Actinokineospora alba: one gene and its partner. The protein of the gene in region 2 interacts with the protein of the main gene of each other region in a pairwise test. Links are inferred from orthologs where the notes say so. Each region holds a gene or a part of one and is shown on either strand. Other genes may lie near its edges.

Region 1 (10,238 bases), 6.0 Mb from region 2 along the record:
CCTGAAGTTCTTCCTGGGGGAGTAGCGATGGCCCACGCCTGGATGCCGACGTCGCCGTGCGGCCCGTCCTGTCTGACCGGTGGCGAGCCGACCGTCGGCCGGGCCCGGGTGGTGGCCCGGTTGGCCGGGGCCGCGGCGGTGCTGCTGGGCAGCGCGCTCGCGGTCCCGCTGCTGCCGGTGATCGGCCGCGCGGGCCGGGAACTGGTCGCGAAGACGATTTTCCGTTGCCTGCTGCGGGCTTTCGGCGTCCGGCTGGACGTCACCGGTGATCTCGGGGCCGACCAGCGACGCGGCGCCCTCGTGGCGACCAACCACGTGTCCTGGCTGGACATCGCCGCGGTGAACGCGATCCGCCCGATGCGCGCGTTGGCGAAGCTCGACATCCGCTCCTGGCCGGTCCTCGGCCGGATCGTCGCCGCCGCGGGAACCGTGTTCCTGCACCGGGAAAACCTTCGCACGCTGCCCGCGACGATGGAGTCCCTTTCGGCCGCCCTGCGGTCGGGGTCGCTGGTCTACGTGTGTCCGGAAGGGACGACGTGGTGCGGCCAGGGGGTCGGCCGGTTCCGGCCGGCGGTGTTCCAGGCGGCCATCGACGGCGGGGTGCCGGTGCGCCCGATCGCGCTGCGGTTCCTGATGGCCGACGGCCGCGAGACCAGCGCGCCGTCGTTCATCGGGGACGAGACGATCATCGACTCGGTGCTGCGGGTGGCGCGGCTGCGGGGTCTGGTGCTGCAGGTCCAGGTGCTTGACGAGATCGCCCCCGGCCGCGCGGCCGACCGCCGCGAACTCGCGGCGCTGACCGAGGCCGCGGTGAACTCGGCACTTGGCCGGGTCACGGTGCCCGCGCAGCGCAGGCGGGTGCGGCCGGTCCGACCGCACCCGGCGCTGTCAGCCTGATTTCGGGGTGGCGTAGGCGATGATGTTGTCGCGGTAATTTCCTGTGGCGCGGTCGAAGCTGCCGCCGCAGGTGATCAGCCGCAACTCGGGGCCCGCGGTGTCGCCGTAGACCTCTTCGGTGGGGAAGGCGTCCTTCGCCACCTGCTGCAGCCTGCGGACGACGAAGGTCACGGTGCTGCCGTCCTCGCGGGCGATCAGCACCTCGTCGCCCGGGGTGAGTTTGGTGAGCTGGTGGAAGATGCCCGGATTGCCGTCGCCGTCGACGTGCCCGAGCACCACCGACGGCCCGACCTCACCCGGCGTCGGCCCCAGTTCGTACCAGGCGGCTTGCAGGGGCTGCGAGGTCGGCGGCACGTCGAGCGCGCCGTCGGCGGTGAGCCCGACCGGCACCAGCGAGGACTTCGCGCCGATCTTCGGGATCTCCACCGACACCGGCTTGATTCGAGCGGCCGTGGTCGTGCTTTGGGTCGCTGCCGTGCTTTGGCTAACCGGCGGCGGTGCGCTGGATATGACTGGTGGCGCGGATACAGCCGCGGCACAGCCGGACACGAGTGCCACCGCCACCATGGCCGCCGCGAACCCGCGGCGGCCATGACGAATGCGGCTCACGACGATCAGTTGGACCCACGCACCGCGCGCCTGCGCAGCGCGAAGGCACCAAACCCGGCGACGATGGCGGCGCCGCCACCGAGCATCAGACCGGTGTTGTCACCCTCCGGGCTGCCACCACCGGTCTGCACGCCGCCCTTGGGGCGCGGACGAGCGGGCGCGGTGGTCGGGATCGGCGTGGGGCTGGAGGTGACCACGGCCGACGAGGGTGCGGCGGAGGGCTGCGGAGCCTTGACCGTGGTCGACGGCGGCGCGGGCTGGCCCTGCTCGGCCGTCGCGGGGGACACGGTGAACAGGGTCGCGGCGCCGACTCCGAGGCCGACGAGCAGAACGCGGACAGCACGCATGTGCTTCTCCTATGCGTTGGTACAGCGGGAATGGGTACGCATAGGAAGACCGGTCGGTGGTGGAGGTTGGTTCGCCGCGGTGGTTGTTTCGTCGGTCAGAACACAACGGGCAACCTGACGGCGGATCTGATCGTCACTGCCGCTCTGCTCGAAACCAGCCGACCGGCAACCGCGGTTGCCCGGGTGGGTGCCTGTTTGGGTGGAGTGGTTTCTTTGGGGCCCCTACGAAGAAAGACCCCTGTCGTGGGAAAGCGGGTGGGAAGCCTTCGGCCCCACGACCACGCGAGTTTAGGGGTCTTTCTTCTCCCCCAAAGAAACCACTCCACCCAAACAGGCCGTTGGGATTGGCCTGTCACGTTTGGGGGTGGGGTGGTTGGGATGGCGCATCCCGGCCGGCCGTCGGGTTCGGTCCAGCACCTTCGCGGTGGTGGGCGTGGCTGCTAGATCCCAACAAGCCCTTGTGTCGGGCCCGCTGGGACTCCAGTGATGCGCGGTCGTTCCCGGTTTACCGCCGAGTGGTGGTCGGGCTGACCGACGCCGGCGCTGCTTCCGAGGTGGCGGGCGCCGAACGTGGGTTGGTCGGTCGTCGGGCGGCTGTGGAGGCGGGAGGTTCGGGTGCGCGGACAGTCGACTTGGTCGTGGCGCTCGGCGGCGGCATCGGGGACGGGCTCACCGTCGTCGGTGGGGGCGTCGTGGGCGGTATCGATGGCGCTGTCGTGGTGACGCGGCCGACTTCTGCCGGGCCGACCATGCCCGGGGCCTCGACCGGTCCCGTCAACAGGGTCGCCCCCAGGGTCACGCCGGCGACTGCCGCGGCCACGCCTCCGATCCCCGCATAACGTCGGGTCCGCAGGCGGCGTCGGGCCAGGGACAGGATCTCCTGCGGCTCCAAGCCCAGCTCGGGTTCCTCATCCAGCGCCCGGTGGATCACCGAACGGACGTCGTCGCGTTCCCGCGGGTCCGTCTCCGCACCTTCAGCGAAGCTGTTCATCGCGGTCCCTCCAACACCATCTCGTCGCGGAGCATCCGCCGTAGTGAGGCCAGGCCCTTGGCGCACTGGCTCTTCACCGTTCCCTCCGCGCAGCCGAGCAGCTGTGCGACTTCCTCGACCGGCAGGTCCTCCCAGTACCGCAGCACCACCGCCGCCCGCTGCCGGACCGGGAGACGGCCGAGCGCGCGTCGGGCGTCGAGTGCGCCGTCGTGGTCCTCGTGTGGGGCCGCCACCTCGGGGAGGTCGTCGGCGCCCCATTCGCGTTTGCGCCACAGGCGCCGGGACTCGTCGATGGCCGTGCGCACCAGGATCTTGCGGGCGTACGCGTCGACCGCGTCGTCCGCGCGGATCTTGGGCCAGGCGCGGAACAGCTTGAGCAGCGCGCTCTGCACCAGGTCCTCCGCCCGGTGCCAGTCGCCGCACAGCAGGAACGCTGTGCGGCGCAGCGCCGCCCCGCGCGCTTTGACGTAGTCGACGAACTCGTTGTCGCGATCGGTCACCCGACGGTCTCCCTCCCCGGTCTACCCATGGTGACGATCGGGGTGGGGTGCCAGGTTGCCCTCCCCGGGAAATCTCACGAAAAGGACTGGACCTCCGGTGCGGTGGAGGTAGCACCATGACCGGGTGACGGTCACCGAACCACCCAGCGGATCCCTGTGGAGCTCCGAGAACCGGGCCACCACGGTCGGCGTCCTGCTGCTCATCACCATCGCCGCCTTCGAACACCTCGGGGTCAGCACCGCGATGCCCCGGATGCTCGCCGAGCTCGACGGCGGCCACCTCTACGCCTGGCCGTTCACCTCCTTCCTCGCCGCCAGCGTCGTGGCGACCGTCCTCTCGGGGCGGCTCTGCGACCGGGTCGGGCCGGGCCCGGCGCTGATGGTCGGCCCGACGCTGTTCCTGGCGGGGCTGATCGTCGCCGGAACGGCGGGCGACATGGCCGGACTGCTGGTCGGACGCGCCCTGCAGGGCCTTGGCCTGGGCACCGAGGTCGCCGCGATCTACGTGTTGGTCGCCCTCATCTACGCGGAGAAGTACCGGCCCGCCGCGTTCGGGCTGCTCGCCGCGGCCTGGGTGATCCCGTCCATCATCGGCCCGACTGCGGCCGGTATCGCCACCGAGCGGCTCGGGTGGCGGTGGGTGTTCCTCGGCCTGGCCCCGCTCGCCGTCCTCGGCGCGATCCTGCTGGTCCCGGCCCTGCGCGCGCTGCCGAAGCCGACGCGACCGGCCACCCCGGGCAAACGTGGACTGCCGCTCGCCGCCGTCGCTGCGGCCGTCGGGATCACGGCGGTGACATGGGCGGCGCAGCACCCGTCCCTCGGGACGCTGTGGATCGGGCTCGGCGGGCTGGCCGTGCTGCTGCCCGCCCTCCGCACGCTGCTCCCCATCGGGACCCTCACCGGCCGCAAGGGCCTGCCCCGCACCGTGCTGGCACGCGGCGTCCTGGCCGGCTCGTTCTTCGGCGTCGAGGCGTTCCTGCCGCTGACCCTGACCGCTGTCCACGGCTACTCGCCCGCGATGGCCGGACTCCCGCTCACCCTCGGCGCGCTCGGCTGGTCCGGGGCCTCGCACTGGCAGGGCAGACGGCCCGACATCCCCCGCGCCAAGCTGATCCGCTGGGGTTTCGCGATCCTCGCGGTCGGGCTCGCGTCGACGGCGTTCATCGCCCCCGCCTGGGGACCGCACTGGCTGGCCTCGGTCATGTGGGTGGTCAGCGGCGCGGGCATCGGGATGGCCTTCCCGGCGATCAACGTGCTCGCCCTGCAGCAGACCTCCGAGCAGGAGCGCGGTTTCACCTCGTCGGCGCTGCAGGTCGCCGACATGGTGTTCTCCGCGGTCTGCGTCGGGTTCGGCGGCGTCCTGCTCGTGTCGCTCGCCACAGCGGCCGCCCCGACCGCGGCGGTCCTCCCGCTCAACCTGGTGATGGCGGGCGTCGCCGCCCTGGGTTTCGTCCTCTACAGCCGTGATGGGAACGGCCGGTGGGCGGGATCTCGTGACAGGGGTGCGGAGAGTCGGTCTACTCTGGTTGAGCGATGACCTATCTCGACCATGCGGCCACCACGCCCATCCTTCCCGCGGTGGCCGAGGCCCTCACCGGGGCGTTGACCACCTACGGCAACGCCTCTTCGCTGCATACCTCCGGCAGGCTGGCCCGACGCGCCGTCGAGGAGGCCCGCGAGACCGTCGCCGCGGCGCTGGGCGCCCGCCCCTCCGAGGTGATCTTCACCTCCGGTGGCACGGAGAGCGACAACCTCGCGGTCAAGGGCATCCACTGGGCCCGCCGGGCGAAGAACCCGGCCCGCACCCGGGTGCTGGTCTCCGCGGTCGAACACCACGCCGTGCTCGACGCCGCCACCTGGCTCGCCGAGCACGACGGCGCCGAGGTCGTCCACCTCGAGGTCGACGCGTTCGGCCGGGTCCACGAGGACACCCTGCGGGCCGCGATCGCCGAGGACCCGGAGTCCGTCTCGGTCGTCAGCGTGATGTGGGCCAACAACGAGGTCGGCACCGTCAACCCGGTGCGCGAACTGGCCGCCGCCTGCGCCGCGCACGGCATCCCGTTCCACACCGACGCCGTGCAGGCCGTCGGCGTCCTGCCGGTCGACTTCGCCGCGAGCGGCGCCAACGCCCTGACCGTGTCCGGCCACAAGCTCGGCGGGCCGTTCGGCGTGGGCGCGCTGCTGCTGGGCCGCGACGTGCCCTGCGCCCCCGTGTCCCACGGCGGCGGGCAGGAGCGCGACGTGCGCTCCGGCACCCTCAACGCACCCGCGATAGCGGCCTTCGCCGAGGCCGTCCGCGTCGCCGCCGCCGAGCGGGTCGAGCGCGCCGACCGGCTGGCCGTGCTGCGCGCCGACCTGGTCGCCCGCGTCCGTGCCGCGCTGCCCGACGCCATCCTCAACGGCGACCCCGGTGAGTCCACAGTGGACGATGGTCCGTCGCGGCTCCCCGGCAACGCCCACTTCTCCTTCCCCGGGTGCGAAGGCGACAGCCTGCTGATGCTGCTCGACGCCAAGGGCATCGAGTGCTCGACCGGCTCGGCCTGCACCGCGGGTGTCGCCCAGCCCAGCCACGTGCTGCTCGCGATGGGCGCCGAGCCCGCCATCGCCCGCGGCTCGCTGCGCTTCTCGCTGGGACACACGTCGACCGTCGATGACGTCGACACCCTGGTCGAGGCCATCGGACCGGTGGTCGAGCGAGCCCGCAGCGCGGGTCTCGCCGGAATGCGGCGGGCCAAGTCCCGAGCCGCGGCGGAGGTGTGAGGCAGTGCGAGTTCTAGCCGCAATGAGTGGCGGCGTCGACTCCGCGGTCGCCGCCGCGCGCGCGGTCGCCGCGGGCCACGACGTCGTCGGCGTGCACCTGGCGCTCTCGGCCAAGCCCGGCACCCTGCGCACCGGTTCGCGCGGCTGCTGCACCGTCGAGGACGCCCACGACGCCCGCCGGGTCGCCGACCTGCTCGGGATCCCGTTCTACGTCTGGGACTTCGCCGAGCGGTTCACCGAGGACGTGGTCGAGGACTTCGTCGCCGAGTACGCCGCGGGCCGCACACCCAACCCGTGCCTCAAGTGCAACGAGCGGATCAAGTTCGAAGCGCTGCTGGACAAGGCCATCGCGCTGGGCTTCGACGCCGTCTGCACCGGCCACTACGCCCGGCTCGCCCAGGTCGACGGCCGCCCGGAACTGCGCCGCAGCGCCGACCTCGGCAAGGACCAGTCCTACGTGCTGGCCTCGCTGACCGCCGAGCAGCTCAGCCACGCCATGTTCCCCCTGGGCGACTCACTCAAGTCCGACGTGCGGGTCGAGGCCACCGAGCGCGGCCTCGCCGTCGCCGAGAAGCCCGACAGCTACGACATCTGCTTCATCCCCGACGGCGACACCCGCGGCTTCCTCGCGGGCAAGCTCGGCGAACGCCCCGGCCAACTCGTCGACGACGAAACCGGCGCGGTCCTCGGCGTGCACGCGGGCGTCCACGGCTTCACCGTGGGGCAGCGCCACGGCCTGGGCATCGACGCCCCCTCCGTCGACGGCCGTCCGCGCTACGTGCTGGCGCTGGAACCGGTGAGCGGCAAAGTCCGGGTCGGCGCCATCGAGAAGCTCGCCGTCCGCGAGATCATCGCCGACCGGCCGATCTGGCCTTCCGGCGTCGCCCTGGACCGACCGGTCGACTGTGTCGCTCAGGTCCGCGCGCACGGCGGCACCTCGGCCGCGACGGCCGACTTCGTCGAGGGAAACCTGGTCGTCCGCCCCTCGGAGGAGCTGCGCGGTGTAGCGCCTGGGCAGGCCGTGGTCCTCTACCGGCCGGACGAGGCGGGCGACATCGTGCTCGGCAGCGGAATGATCTCCGCGACCCGCTAGGCCACTAGGGCAAGCGGGTCCTGACACAGCGTGATCGGCAAGTTTCGGTCGCACGATCGGGTAAAGCCGTTACGCAGGCACTATGCCGATCGACGTATCTCATGACTGCCCGCCTGCTCTACTAACGATGAGCAGGTTGGGCTGATCTCAGGTACCGACCGTGACAAGACGAGACGACAATCGGGGTGGAGTTAATCCATGGCGACCATGAGCCCGAGCGGTGACCAAGCGTCCGGAGGAAGCGGCGACGAGGGCGAAGGCCTGTCGGAAGTCGTCGGCCTGCCGCCGGGCGTGGTGATCCGGCATCGAGCGCGCGCGCTCAACCCGTCCACAGCGGTACCGAGCCGCGGCAACCGCAAACCCGACACGACCATCTACCGCGCCGACACCCTGCTCGTCCCGCTGCGCATCGCGCGTGACGACGAGGCGCTCGCTCGATTCAACGAAGCCCTTCAGCCGCTCGGCGTCGAACTGGTCCGGCTGCTGCCGGAGACCGACCGCTGGCAAGCGGCCCTGCGCACGTTCGACGACGGCATGGCGGTCCCCGTCCTGGTGCGCCTGCGCGAGGACGCGGTCGCCGACCGTGCCCCGGATCCCTGGACGGTTCTCGTGAACCTTCGCCGCAAGTTCTCCGACGACGACCTCGCCGGAATCAGCCTCGAACACGTCGCCCACGCGGCGTCCGTGGAGATGCACGGCACGCCCTACGGCAGCGGGGTGCCCTACGGCAGTGGCGTCCCCTATGGCAGCGGTGTCCCCTATGGCAGCGGTGTCCCCTACGGCAGCGGTGTCGGCCAGGGCGGCGGCGCGGGCATCCCGCTCGCCAGCGGCACCCGCAACCCCGTCCGGCTGTTCATGCCGGAACCGCACCGCACGTGCGACCCGACCAGCCTGCCCTCGGGCAGGCGTCCCGTCGTCGCGGTGCTCGACACGGGCATCGGCACCCACCCGTGGCTGCGCATCGGCGACGTCGCCTCCGACCCGGTCGTCGAGGTCTCGCCCGAGTTCCAGGGGCTGCTCGCGGACCTGGAGACCACCCTGACCGACGCCTCCGGCGGCGTGCTGCCGAGCCTGGCCTCCTACGAGGACCAGCGTGACGTGCTGCAGCCGCTGCTGGGCGTCACCGACTCGCACTCCGGCCACGGCACGTTCGTCGCGGGCCTCGTCGTCCAGAACTGCCCGGACGCGCGGATCCTGTCGCTGCGCGTCCTGCACACCGACGGCATCACGACCGACGCCTCGGTGCTGCTCGCGCTGGAATGGCTGCGGGCGCGGGTGCAGAACGCGATCGACACGGAGACGACCGAGGGCTTGGTCGACGTGGTGTCGGTGTCGCTGGGCTTCTACCCCGAGCACACCGACAACCAGACCGGCCTGCTGCTGGCTGAGGCCGTCCGCAAGCTCACCGACCTCGGTGTCGTCGTCGTGGCGGCGGCGGGCAACGACTCGACGACGCGCCCGTTCGTCCCGGCTGCGTTGGCGTTCAACCCGGACGGGTCGAACACGGGCAACCCGCTCCTGGTGGCGGTCGGCGCTCTCAATGCGTCGGGCACCTCGGTCGCGGCGTTCAGCAACGAGGGCGACTGGGTCACCCGGTGGGCGCCAGGCAACGCGGTGGTCAGCACCGTCCCGCTGTGGCAGGGGCCCGAAGGCGGCGGCCTGGACACCGCGGGCGACGGCAATCCGGCCATGCGCCGCACCTCACCGGACCCCGACGACCTGACCACCGGTTTCGCCGTGTGGGCGGGCACGTCGTTCGCCACGCCCGTGATCGCGGGGCTGATCGCCAAGCACCTCGCCGGGTCGGCGGCCGCGCAGGGTCAGGCCGAGCGCGGCGCCCGGGCGGCGGAGGCGCTCGCCCAGGCTGACCAGGAGCTCAAGGAACGCGGCTGGGTGAACTGATCGACACGGCGTTACCCGCAAGGTGGCCGGCAGTACTGTTTTGTGCATGGCCGGTCAGCTCACGCCCGCGTGGTGCCCCCTGTGAACCAGCGGGCACTGCGGCGGGCGGCCGGGTTGCACTCCCGGGCGCGGGAAGCGGTGTACGGCTACGACTTCGCTCGCGCGAGAGCGCAGCTGGAGCAAGCGCTCGCCGTGCTCGCGGACGCCCCGGCGCCGGACCACGTCGATCTCATCCCGATGCGGGTCCGCGTCCTGGTGACCGCCGCGTACGCCGACACGGAGATCGGCCGGGTCGACCTCGGCCTGGGCAGGCTCGACATCGCCGACCGGCTCGTCGACGACATCGCCGACCCCGGGCAGCGGACCGAACTGGCCGGGCTTTCCTTGGAGCAGCGCGGATTCCTGCTCATCCGGGTCGGGCGGTCCGAAGAGGGGCTGCAGATCCTCGAGCAGGCCGCGGAGGTGCTGGAACGCAGCCTCGCGGACGGCATCGGCGAGGCCAGCGTCCTAGCGATCCTGTACCTCAACCGCAGCCTCGCCCACATCATGAACGGCCAGCCGGACGCCGCGACGGCCGAACTCAACCGGTGCGTCGAGTTGTCCGAGCGCTACGACCTCGACCCGACGATCAGCTACAAGGCCAAGCACAACCTCGGCTACGTCGCCTACATGTCCGGGGACATGCCGACCGCGCTGCGCCGATACGAGGACAACGCCCGGCTCTGCCGCCGAAGCGCGCTCAGCCTGCTTCCCGTGGTGCTGCTCGACCAGGCCCGCGCGATGCTCGCCGCCGGGTTGGCGGAGGAGGCCGCGCGCACCCTCGACGAGGCGCTGCCGCTGTTCCGCAAGCAGCGGGGCGGGCAGGACGCCGCCGAGGCAGAGATCGCCCGCGCCGCCGCGGCCCTGCTCGACGGCGACACCGAACTCGCGCGGCGCCGCGCCCGGATCGCCGAGCGGAGCTTCGCCAAGCGGGGAAACGCCCGCTGGGCGGCGATCGCCGCGCTGACCGGTATCCGCGCGAGGACGAAGACGGCGCTGCGCACCGGGCGCGTGCGGCAGACCCTCGTCGAGGAAGCCATCAAGCTGGCCGAGAGCCTGCGGGCGCTCATGCTCGAAGACGAGATGGCCTTGGCCCTGCT
Region 2 (10,236 bases):
CGCCGCCGGTGCTCACCACGCGCTGGGTGTCGACCTGGACGGCTTGGCGCACCACGGGTTTGTCGGCCGGAGCCGATAGCGAGATCGCGACCTTCGGGTTGGGGCCGGTCGGGGTGACGTTGAGCGTCAGCGGGCCGCCGGCCTCCGGGATCGGCAGCGTGAGCGTCTTGCGACCGTCGACGAGGGCGTCGGTGAGGGTGATCTTGACCGGCACCGCGCCCACGCCCTTGCCCGCGGCGTTGGCGACCTTGACGGTCCACTTGTCGGGGGTGCCGATGATCTGCGGCGCGGTCGGCTTGGTGATGCCCGTCGTCCACGGGCCGCGGTTGGCGGTGGCGTCGGCCTTGAGCCGGTCGACGGCGGCCTTGGCGCTCGCGGGCAGTTTCGCCAGGTGGAAGGGGGCGTCGTAGGCGATCGTGCGGAAGGTGTTGGTCGGCAGGAGCTGGCCGGGGTTCTGCGGCGCGGCCGTCCAGGAGTGCAGCAGGTGCGCCAGGGCGGCGGCCTCGTCGGGGCTCTTGGTGGTCGAGTAGCGCAGCAGCAGGTAGGAGCTCTGGGCCGCGATGTCCGGGCTCAGCTCCGTTCCCCACTTGGTCTTGAGCGTCTCGCCCGGCTGGTACTGCTCGTCGGTGTCGGGTGCGAGGTACGCGTACTGCACGCACCACACTTGCTGCCCGTTGACCAGGTACGACCCGGACCAGTCCGTCGCGTCCGGGTTGCCCTTGTACGGCTGGGAAGGGGAGGTCTTGTACCCCAGAGCTTCCTGCACGGCCGCCGCGGCGGTGGGTGCGGCGCTCACGAGGAGGGCGCCCGCCAGCAGCGAGGCACTCGCCACCCCTGCGATCAGCCGGGCGCCGAAATTGGTTCGCCCCATGGTGATGTCGGCTCCTTGCCGCCGCGGCGTGACGCTGCGACGCTGATTGACGTCGGTGGGTGATTCCCTCGCGAGCCTGGTTTCTCGGGGACCGGCAGGCAATCCGCCACCGGGGCGACTCCGATCGGCGGGTCAGGTGGGCACCGCGGGGCTGGTTCTCGGTTTCCACATGATCGTTACCTGCGAATGGCGGATCGACCCCGTCCATGTGGGTGGCGGCCGGTCACGCAGAGGAGAACCGGGGCCGTTTCGGCTCCCCGGACCGAAGCACGCAACCGGGTGACTTGCCTTACGCACCACAATGACAAGAATGACGCGGCGAGCCTTGGTGCTGGGCGGCGGTGGGGTGGCGGGCATCGCCTGGGAGACCGGCATCCTCACCGGCCTGGCCGACGCGGGCGTGGACGTGACCGACGCCGAGTTGACCATCGGCACGTCGGCGGGCTCGACCGTGGCCGCGCAGCTCGGCAGCGGCCTGCCGCTGGAGGAACTGTTCCGGCGTCAGGCGGATCCGGCGGCGCACAACCGTGAGCTGGCCCCGACCGGCGCGGGCGGCGCGGAGTTCCTCGACACCTTGGCCAGGCTGATGGCCGAGACCGCGGACCCGGCCGAACTTCGCCGACGCGTCGGGGCGCTCGCCCTCGCGGCGGACACGGTGCCCGAACCGGTCCGCCGGGCGGTCATCGCGAACCGGCTCCCGAGCACCGCGTGGCCCGACCGTGCCCTGATCGTGGCGGTGGACGCGGCCACCGGCGAGCCCCGGATCTTCGGCCCCGACTCGGGTGTGGACCTCGTCGACGCGGTCGCCGCCAGTTGCGCCATCCCGTGCGTCTGGCCGCCGGTGACCATCGGGGACGCCCGCTACGTCGACGGCGGCGTGCGGTCCATGGCCAACGTCGACCTGGCCGCCGGCTGCGAACGCGCGCTGGTCATCGCCCCGATCACCGACGACGCCCTGTGGGAACCGGTCGAGGGCTGTCGGATGGAGATCGTCACCCCCGACGAGCAAACCCTTGCCGCGTTCGAGCCGGACCCCCTGGACCCGGCCACCCGCACTCCAGCCGCGCGCGCCGGTCGAGCCCAGGGAAGACGGTGCGCGGGGCAGGTCGCGGCGTTCTGGGCCTGATTGCCCCGCCGAACAGCCGATCGCCACGCCCGGGGGTCGTCGTTAACCTGACCCGATGAAGCGAACCATGATCGCCGTGATCACGGCACTTGTCGCTGGTGTGATCGTCTCGTCGCCCGCTACCGCGGAGACTGGCAAGCCCGCTCAGTGCGAGTTCACGCCGACGCCGGACAACCCCGCCGCTCGACCGGTGCGCGTGCCTCGTGCGAAAGCGAAGTCGCACGGGACCGTGGATGTCAGCATCTTCACCAACTACGGGACGCTCGACCTGCGGCTCGACCGGGACAACGCGCCTTGCGCGGTGCACAACATCGTTCACCTCGCGCGCGCCGATTTCTATGACGACAGCAGGTGTTTCCGCCTCACGAACAGCGCGCGCCTGGGTGTCCTGCAGTGCGGGGACATCTACCGCGCCGAGGAAGGCGGTCCGGGCTACAAGTTCCCGGACGAGGTCACCGGCCAGGAGACCTACCCGCGCGGCACCATCGCGATGGGCAACCAGGGACCGGGAACCAACGGCAGCGAGTGGTTCATCGTGCACTCGGTGGCCAAGATCCGGCCGGTGTACACGGTGATGGGACACGTGATCCGCGGCATCGAGGTCATGGACCGCATCGTCGCGGCGGGCATCGATCCGGACGGCGCGGTCGACGGCGCTCCCCGGTATCCGGTCGTGATCCACGACGTGCGAGTAGGCCGTTCGCACGGCTGAAACCTCGATCCGATAACGAAAGCACCCCGAAACGATCAGCGGGCTCCCTCCGTGCCAAGATCGCGCTGACGCGCGGAGGGAGTCCCGGGGGATGGCAAGAGCTCGGTCGAAAGCGATCTCGCTCCGGACTCGGCTGTTGCTGGCGCTGGCCGCGTTGGTGCTGCTCAGTCTGACCGCGGTGGCGGTCGGGTGGCTGGAGTCGCGGCCCGCGGGCGCGACACCGGCGGACATGGCGCCCGCCAACGATCCCGGCACCGCCCGGACCCAGTTGGCGGAGTTGGAAGTTCGCCCCTCCCGACCGATGGCGGGGTACTCGCGCGACTCGTTTCCCCACTGGGCCACCGTCGAAGGGCAGTGCAACGCCCGCGAAGCGGTGCTGAAGCGCGACGGCCGTGACGTGGTGGTCGACGGGCGCTGCCGGGTGGTGTCGGGCCGCTGGGTCAGCCCGTTCGACGGCGCGACCTGGACCGAACCTACCGATGTGGACATCGACCACCTGGTGCCGCTGGCCAACGCGTGGCGCAGCGGCGCGGGCGAATGGTCGAAGGAGCAGCGCCGCGAGTTCGCCAACGACATGGTTCGCCCACAGCTGATCGCGGTGACCGACAACGTCAACCAGGCCAAGGGAGACCAGGGGCCCGACACCTGGAAGCCCCCGCTGACCAGCACTTGGTGCGGGTACTCGGTCAACTGGATCGCGGTCAAGCACCACTACAAGCTGTCGGTGAACCCCGCGGAGAAGACCGAACTCGGGAAGATGCTCGACCGCTGCTGACTTGACCTGGAGCGCGCTCCAGGAGGTTGACTGCTCTCGACGCCCGGAACCACACGGGCCAGTTGAGAGGATCTCCGCGTGAAGTACCGCACGATCGGCACGGACCCGCGAACCCGCCGCACCGTCAGCGTGCTGAGCCTGGGTGCCATGCTGTTCGGCACGACCGTCGACGAGCAGACCTCGTTCGCCATCCTGGACCGCTTCGTCGAGGCGGGCGGCACGTTCATCGACACGTCGAACAACTACGCGTTCTGGGTGGGCAGCACCCAGGGCGGCGAGAGCGAGGCGCTCCTCGGCCGCTGGCGCCGCAGCCGCGGGGTGGGCGACGAGGTCACGATCGCCACCAAGCTCGGCGGCCGCCCGATCGCCCCCGACCTCAGCTTCGCCGACACGGCGCTGGCGAAGAACATCGAGGGCCTGTCCCCCAAGGTGATCCGCGAGTCGGCCGCACGCAGCGCGGAGGCACTCGGGATGTCCACTTTGGACTTGCTGTACGCCCACGTCGAGGACTATGTGACCCCGATGGACGAGACCGTGGCGGCGTTCGCCGAGCTGGTCGCGGAGGGATCGGTCGGGATGCTCGGGGTGAGCAACCACTGGGCCTGGCGGGTGGAGCGGGCCCGGACGACGGCCGCGGCGGCGGGGCTGCCCGGGTATGAAGTGCTGCAGTACCAGCACAGTTACCTGCGGCCGCGCACGGATCTGCCGGGCAGGCGCTCGGTCGACGGCAACCAGGGGTATCTCAGCGCGGACCTGCGGGCGTATCTGCGCACCGAACCGGACTTGGCGCTGGTGGCGTACTCGCCGCTGCTCGGCGGCGCCTACACCCGCGCGGACAAGCCGCTTGGCGTGGACTTCGACCACCCGGGCACGCAGTCCCGGCTCGCGGCGGCACGCAAGGTGGCCGAGGAGACAGGAGCGACCGTGAACCAGGTCGTGCTGGCGTGGATGATCGGCAACGACATCCCGGCGATTCCGCTGGTCGGCGCGTCCTCGGTGGCTCAGTTGGACGAGAGTATCGCCGCGGTGGACTTGGAGCTGTCAGCTGAGCAGCGCGCGATTCTGGATGAGGCGCGCTGATCAGAAATGCCGAAGGGGCGGGCCGAATAGCCCCCAACGCTATTCGGCCCGCCATTCATTCGATTCAGCAGGTCTCACCCTTGTACCAGGCGAACTTGATGATTCCCGCATCCCCCAGATAGGTGCGGCCCGGTCCGACGCATTCGTCGTACCCGCTGAGCCCGTGGTGTCGCTCCACGCGGATCCACACCCACGAGTCCCCGCCGCAGTGGTTGTAGTACGCCCGGCCGGACGGGCCGTCCGGGTCCCAACCGCAGGCCAGCGGGCTGACCGCGGCCCGAGGACTGTTCTGGTCGACGACCGCGGCGGCCGGGGCGGCGGCGAGTCCTGCAAAGGACAGGGCGATGGCCAGAGACGCCAATGGGCGCAGGCTTACCGATGAACGCATTTCATTTCCCCCTTGTCACATGGGGGAAGTTGATTTCCTCCCCCAAGGAGATTCCAGCGTCGCACGGGAATGGGGTGCGGAGTAGTCCCTGAAAGGGTGAAAAGAAAACAACGGCTGTGACATAGCGCCGGCTCGCCGGCGCGGCTCGGTCGCTTTGATGGTGACGTTTCGGGGGTCCCGCACGAACACGCCATCGAAGTCGTGTTCGTGCGGGACCCCCGAAACGTCACCGCGACCGAGCGGGGTGGATTGCCGGAGGCGGCGCCAATTACACAGTGAATCCGAGCGCGCGGAGTTGCTCGCGGCCGTCGTCGGTGATCTTTTCCGGGCCCCACGGGGGCATCCAGACCCAGTTGATCCGGAAGTCGTTGACCAGGCCGCCGCCGGTCAGGGCCGCGCGCGTCTGGTCTTCGATCACGTCGGTCAGTGGGCAGGCCGCCGACGTCAGGGTCATGTCGATGGTCGCCGTGTTGTCGTCCTCGACCCGGATGTCGTACACCAGGCCAAGGTCGACGACGTTGATCCCCAACTCGGGGTCCACCACGTCGCGCATGGCTTCTTCGAGGTCGTCCAAGGTGGCCAGGTCGGCGCGGGGGGCCTGGTCAGGCATCCCGGCGGCGCCGCGCTGGACTTCTTCTTCGCTCATCGCGCTGTCACTCCTTCGCCCGAACGGGCAACCGCGTCCTTGAAAGCCATCCAGCCAAGCAGAGCACACTTCACCCGCGCCGGGTACTTGGCCACACCCGCGAAGGCGATGCCGTCCTCCAGCACATCTTCATCCGGTTCGACCTGACCCCGGCCCTGCATCAGCTCCACGAACGCGTCCATAGTGGACAGTGCGTCCGTCACGTCCCGGCCGACCACCAGGTCCGTCAGCACCGACGTGGACGCCTGGCTGATCGAACAGCCCTGCCCCTCGTACGACACGTCCGCGACCTTGCCGTCGTCGAGCTTCACCCGCAGGGTGACCTCGTCGCCGCAGGTCGGGTTGACCTGGAAGGACTCCGCGTCGAACGGGTCGCGCAGACCGCGTCCGTGCGGGTTCTTGTAGTGGTCCAGGATGATCTCCTGGTACATCTGCTGCAGCTGCATCACGCCACCCCGAAGAACTTGCGGACCTGGTGCAGCCCCTCGATCATCGCGTCGATCTCAGCCTCGGTGGTGTAGAGGTAACCCGACACCCGGGTCGAGGACTGCGCGCCGAGCCTGCGGTGCGCGGGCTTGGCGCAGTGGTGACCGCCGCGCACGGCGATGCCGTACGAGTCGAGCACCTGGCTGATGTCGTGCGGGTGCAGGCCTTCCATGGTGAAGCTGATCGCCCCACCGCGGTCGACCATGTCGGTCGGCCCGAGAATCCGCACACCCGGCACTTCGAGCATCCGCTCCAGCGCGTAGCCGGTGATCGCCTGCTCGTGCGCGGCCACGTTCTCCATGCCCAGCGCGCTGAGGTAGTCGATCGCCGCGCCCAGACCGATGGCCTGCGCGATCGGCGGGGTGCCCGCCTCGAACTTGTGCGGAGCCGGAGCGTAGGTGGACCGCTCCATCCGGACGTCCTCGATCATCTCGCCGCCGCCGTGGAACGGGGGCAGCGCCGCGAGCACCTCGGACCGTCCCCACAGGACACCGATGCCGGTGGGGCCCAACAGCTTGTGCCCGGTGAAGCCGATCAGGTCGGCCCCGGTCTCGAGCACGTTGTACGGCAGCTGCGGACCCGCCTGGGCGGCGTCGAGCACGACCAGCGCGCCGACAGCCTTGGCCCGGCGGGCGATCTCGGCGACCGGGTTGATCGTGCCCAGCATGTTCGACACATGCACGAGCGAGACGACCTTGGTGCGCTCGGTGATCAGCTCGTCGATGTTCGACAGGTCGAGCCTGCCGTCGTCGGTGATGCCGAACCACTTCAGCGTCGCGCCGGTCCGCTGCGTGAGCAGCTGCCACGGCACGATGTTGGAGTGGTGCTCCATCTCGGTGACGACGACCTCGTCGCCGGGACCCACCCGGTACGGCTCATCGGCCCAGGCCAGCACGTTGGCGACCAGGTTGATCGCCTCGGTGATGCCCCGGGTGAAGATGATCTCGTCGCGGCTGGGAGCGCCGATGAACGCCGCGATCTTGTCGCGGGCGCCCTCGAACGCCGCCGTGGACTCCTCGCCGAGCTGGTGCACGGCGCGGGCCACGTTGGCGTTGTGCCGCTCGTAGTGCTCGGTGAGCGTGTCGATCACCGACTGCGGCTTCTGCGACGTGTTCGCGCTGTCGAGGTAGACCAGCGGCCTGTCCTCGGCGAGTTTCCGCTGCAGGATCGGGAAGTCCTTGCGGACCTGCTCGACGTCAAACCCGTGGCCGGTCACCTGACACCCCTCTCCGTGGTTTCTGTCCTGTGCAACGTCAGGAAGTGGTCGCGGCTTCCTGGATGCCCGCGTATTTCACGTAGCCCTCGGCCTCGAGCTGGTCGGCCAGCTCCTTGCCGCCGGACTCGACGATCTTGCCCGCCGCGAAGACGTGCACGAAGTCGGGCGTGATGTGGCGCAGGATGCGGGTGTAGTGCGTGATCAGCAGGACGCCGTGCTCGCCGGAGGCCTGGAACCGGTTGACACCCTCGGACACGACGCGCAGGGCGTCGACGTCGAGGCCGGAGTCGGTCTCGTCGAGGATGGCGATCTTCGGGTCGAGCAGCGCGAGCTGCAGGATCTCGTGGCGCTTCTTCTCGCCGCCGGAGAAACCCTCGTTGACGCTGCGCTCGGCGAAGGCCGGGTCGATGTCCAGCTCGCCCATGGCGGCCTTGACCTCCTTGACCCAGGTGCGCAGCTTCGGCGCCTCGCCGCGCACGGCGGTGGCCGCGGTGCGCAGGAAGTTCGACATCGACACGCCGGGGACCTCGACCGGGTACTGCATGGCCAGGAACAGGCCCGCGCGGGCGCGCTCGTCCACGCTCATGGCCAGGACGTCCTCGCCGTCGAGCGTGATCGTGCCCGAGGTCACCTGGTACTTGGGGTGACCGGCGATCGCGTAGGACAGAGTGGACTTGCCGGACCCGTTGGGGCCCATGATCGCGTGGGTCTCGCCTGCCTTGATGGTCAGGTCGACGCCCTTGAGGATCTCCTTGGGACCTTCGTCGGTGCTGACCGAAACGTGCAGGTCCTTGATCTCCAGCGTGGCCATGTCGTGCGGTTTCCTTCAGTTCGTGGTGGTAGTGACGTCCACATGGACGTCGCCGTCGACGATCGTCACGGCATAGACGTCGACAGGTTCGGTCGCGGGCGGAGCCGAAGGGGCGCCGGTGCGCAGGTCGAAACACGACCCGTGCAGCCAGCACTCCAGACCCTTGCGGGTCAGCTCCCCTTCGGACAGTGCCAGTTCGGCGTGCGAGCACTCGTCGCGCAACGCGTGCACCTCGTCGCCCTGGCGCACCAGCACCACGGAGACATCATCGACCTCGACGGCGTGCGGTTTGCCGTCGTCCAGATCGGACAGTGCACAAGCGCGACTCATACCCCGACTGCTTCCAGTTCGGCCTCGATCGCCGCCTCGAGGCGCTCGCGCACCTCGGGAACGGTGATCTTCATCAGCAGCTCGTGGAAGAAGCCGCGCACGACCAGGCGCCGGGCCTGGTCCTCCGGGATTCCCCGCGCCTGCAAGTAGAACAGCTGCTCGTCGTCGAAGCGGCCGGTCGCGCTGGCGTGGCCCGCCCCGGCGATCTCGCCGGTCTCGATCTCCAGGTTCGGCACCGAGTCGGCGCGCGCGCCGTCGGTCAGCAGGAGGTTCCGGTTGAGCTCGTAGGTCTGGGTGCCCTCGGCGGCCACGCGGATCAGCACATCGCCGATCCACACGGTGTGCGCGCCCTCGCCCTGCAGCGCGCCCTTGTACGTCACGTTCGACGTGCAGTTCGGCTGCGCGTGGTCCACAAAGGTCCGGTGCTCGAAGTGCTGCCCGGCGTCGGCGAAGTACAGACCGGTGAGGTCGACTTCCCCGCCCCGCTCGGCGAACGACGCCGTCGGGGACACGCGGACCAGGTCTCCACCAAGGGTGACGACGGTGTGCTTGAGCACCGCGTCCTTGCCGATCTTGGCGTGCTGCGCGGAGACGTGCACCGCGTCGTCGGCCCAGTCCTGAATGGACACCACGGTGAGCTTCGACCCCTCGGCGAGGACGAACTCCACGTTGTCGGCGTACACACCGGAACCGCGGTGGTCGATGACCACGACGGCCTCGGCGTACAGCTCGGCGCGGATCTGCAGGTGGCCGTAGGCGAGCTTGCCCTCGCCCGGTCCGGTGACCTTGACGGTCGTCGGCGCGGACGCGCGCTGCTCCTTCGCCGCGGTCAGGATCGTGGCCTCGGCGAACGAGCTGAACGCCTGGGCGGCGACCCGGTCGGCAGGCGTGCCCGCCTCGCCGAGCCGCTTGTCGCCACGGGCGACCGTCTCGACGGTGAACTCGCCGGGCGCGTCGATCTCGACCGTCGCGGCACCGGTGGCCTGCGCACCCTCGTGCAGGCCGGCGAGCCGCTTCATCGGCGTGAAGCGCCAAATCTCCTCGCGGCCGGTGGGCACCTCGAACGCGTTGACGTCGTAGGAGGAGAACCAGTCGGCACGCGATGCCTCGGGAACCCGCGCTCCGCTCTCGGAGCGTGGGCTTTCAACAGCGGCAGTCATTTAGCCGACGGCCCCTTCCATCTGCAGTTCGATCAGGCGGTTCAGTTCGAGCGCGTACTCCATGGGCAGCTCACGCGCGATGGGCTCGACGAACCCGCGCACGATCATCGCCATGGCCTCGTCCTCGGACAGGCCGCGCGACATCAGGTAGAACAGCTGGTCGTCGCTGACCTTCGACACCGTGGCCTCGTGGCCCATCTGCACGTCGTCCTCGCGGATGTCGACGTACGGGTAGGTGTCGGAGCGGCTGATCGTGTCGACCAGCAGCGCGTCGCACTTGACCGTGGACTTCGAGTGGTGCGCCCGCTTGTTGAACTGGACCAGGCCGCGGTAGGACGTGCGGCCACCGCCGCGCGCCACCGACTTCGACTCGATCTTCGAGGTCGTGTGCGGCGCGAGGTGGACCATCTTGGCGCCCGCGTCCTGGTGCTGGCCCTCGCCGGCGAAGGCGATGGACAGGACCTCACCGTGGGCGTGCTCGCCCATCAGGTAGACGGCCGGGTACTTCATGGTGACCTTGGAGCCGATGTTGCCGTCGATCCACTCCATGGTCGCGCCCTCTTCGGCCTTGGCGCGCTTGGTGACCAGGTTGTAGACGTTGTTCGACCAGTTCTGGATGGTCGTGTAGCGGCAGC

Evidence for each region.
Region 1: the proteins of sufU (region 2) and C8E96_RS01065 interact in binary tests that used the Escherichia coli proteins (3 or more experiments, as listed by UniProt). The link is inferred for Actinokineospora alba from one-to-one orthologs.

The regions. Positions count from the first base shown.
Region 1 is NZ_SNXU01000001.1:228,862-239,099, reverse strand. Bases 3,992-6,990 are described here. They hold C8E96_RS01065 (cysteine desulfurase family protein), read left to right. Parts: upstream 3,992-4,877; coding sequence 4,878-6,104; downstream 6,105-6,990. Other genes in these bases: mnmA (tRNA 2-thiouridine(34) synthase MnmA), read left to right, coding at 6,109-6,990; C8E96_RS01070 (MFS transporter), read left to right, coding at 3,992-4,881. In the rest of the region: C8E96_RS01100 (GNAT family N-acetyltransferase), read left to right, coding at 1-25; C8E96_RS01095 (lysophospholipid acyltransferase family protein), read left to right, coding at 28-897; C8E96_RS01090 (class F sortase), read right to left, coding at 889-1,407; C8E96_RS01085 (hypothetical protein), read right to left, coding at 1,512-1,853; C8E96_RS01080 (hypothetical protein), read right to left, coding at 2,359-2,844; C8E96_RS01075 (SigE family RNA polymerase sigma factor), read right to left, coding at 2,841-3,344; more of C8E96_RS01070, read left to right, coding at 3,469-3,991; more of mnmA, read left to right, coding at 6,991-7,197; C8E96_RS01055 (S8 family peptidase), read left to right, coding at 7,396-9,099; C8E96_RS01050 (CHAT domain-containing protein), read left to right, coding at 9,181-10,238. UniProt on the Escherichia coli protein: Master enzyme that delivers sulfur to a number of partners involved in Fe-S cluster assembly, tRNA modification or cofactor biosynthesis. Catalyzes the removal of elemental sulfur from cysteine to produce alanine.
Region 2 is NZ_SNXU01000001.1:6,184,132-6,194,367, forward strand. Bases 4,320-7,316 are described here. They hold sufU (Fe-S cluster assembly sulfur transfer protein SufU), read right to left. Parts: upstream 6,045-7,316; coding sequence 5,595-6,044; downstream 4,320-5,594. Other genes in these bases: C8E96_RS28140 (aldo/keto reductase), read left to right, coding at 4,320-4,564; C8E96_RS28145 (DUF6355 family natural product biosynthesis protein), read right to left, coding at 4,629-4,952; C8E96_RS28150 (metal-sulfur cluster assembly factor), read right to left, coding at 5,221-5,598; C8E96_RS28160 (cysteine desulfurase), read right to left, coding at 6,044-7,300. Outside these bases: C8E96_RS28120 (MSCRAMM family protein), read right to left, coding at 1-871; C8E96_RS28125 (patatin-like phospholipase family protein), read left to right, coding at 1,182-1,997; C8E96_RS28130 (peptidylprolyl isomerase), read left to right, coding at 2,053-2,709; C8E96_RS28135 (HNH endonuclease family protein), read left to right, coding at 2,801-3,484; more of C8E96_RS28140, read left to right, coding at 3,563-4,319; Fe-S cluster assembly ATPase SufC, read right to left, coding at 7,338-8,111; C8E96_RS28170 (non-heme iron oxygenase ferredoxin subunit), read right to left, coding at 8,127-8,441; Fe-S cluster assembly protein SufD, read right to left, coding at 8,438-9,601; Fe-S cluster assembly protein SufB, read right to left, coding at 9,602-10,236. UniProt on the Escherichia coli protein: A scaffold on which IscS assembles Fe-S clusters. Exists as 2 interconverting forms, a structured (S) and disordered (D) form. The D-state is the preferred substrate for IscS.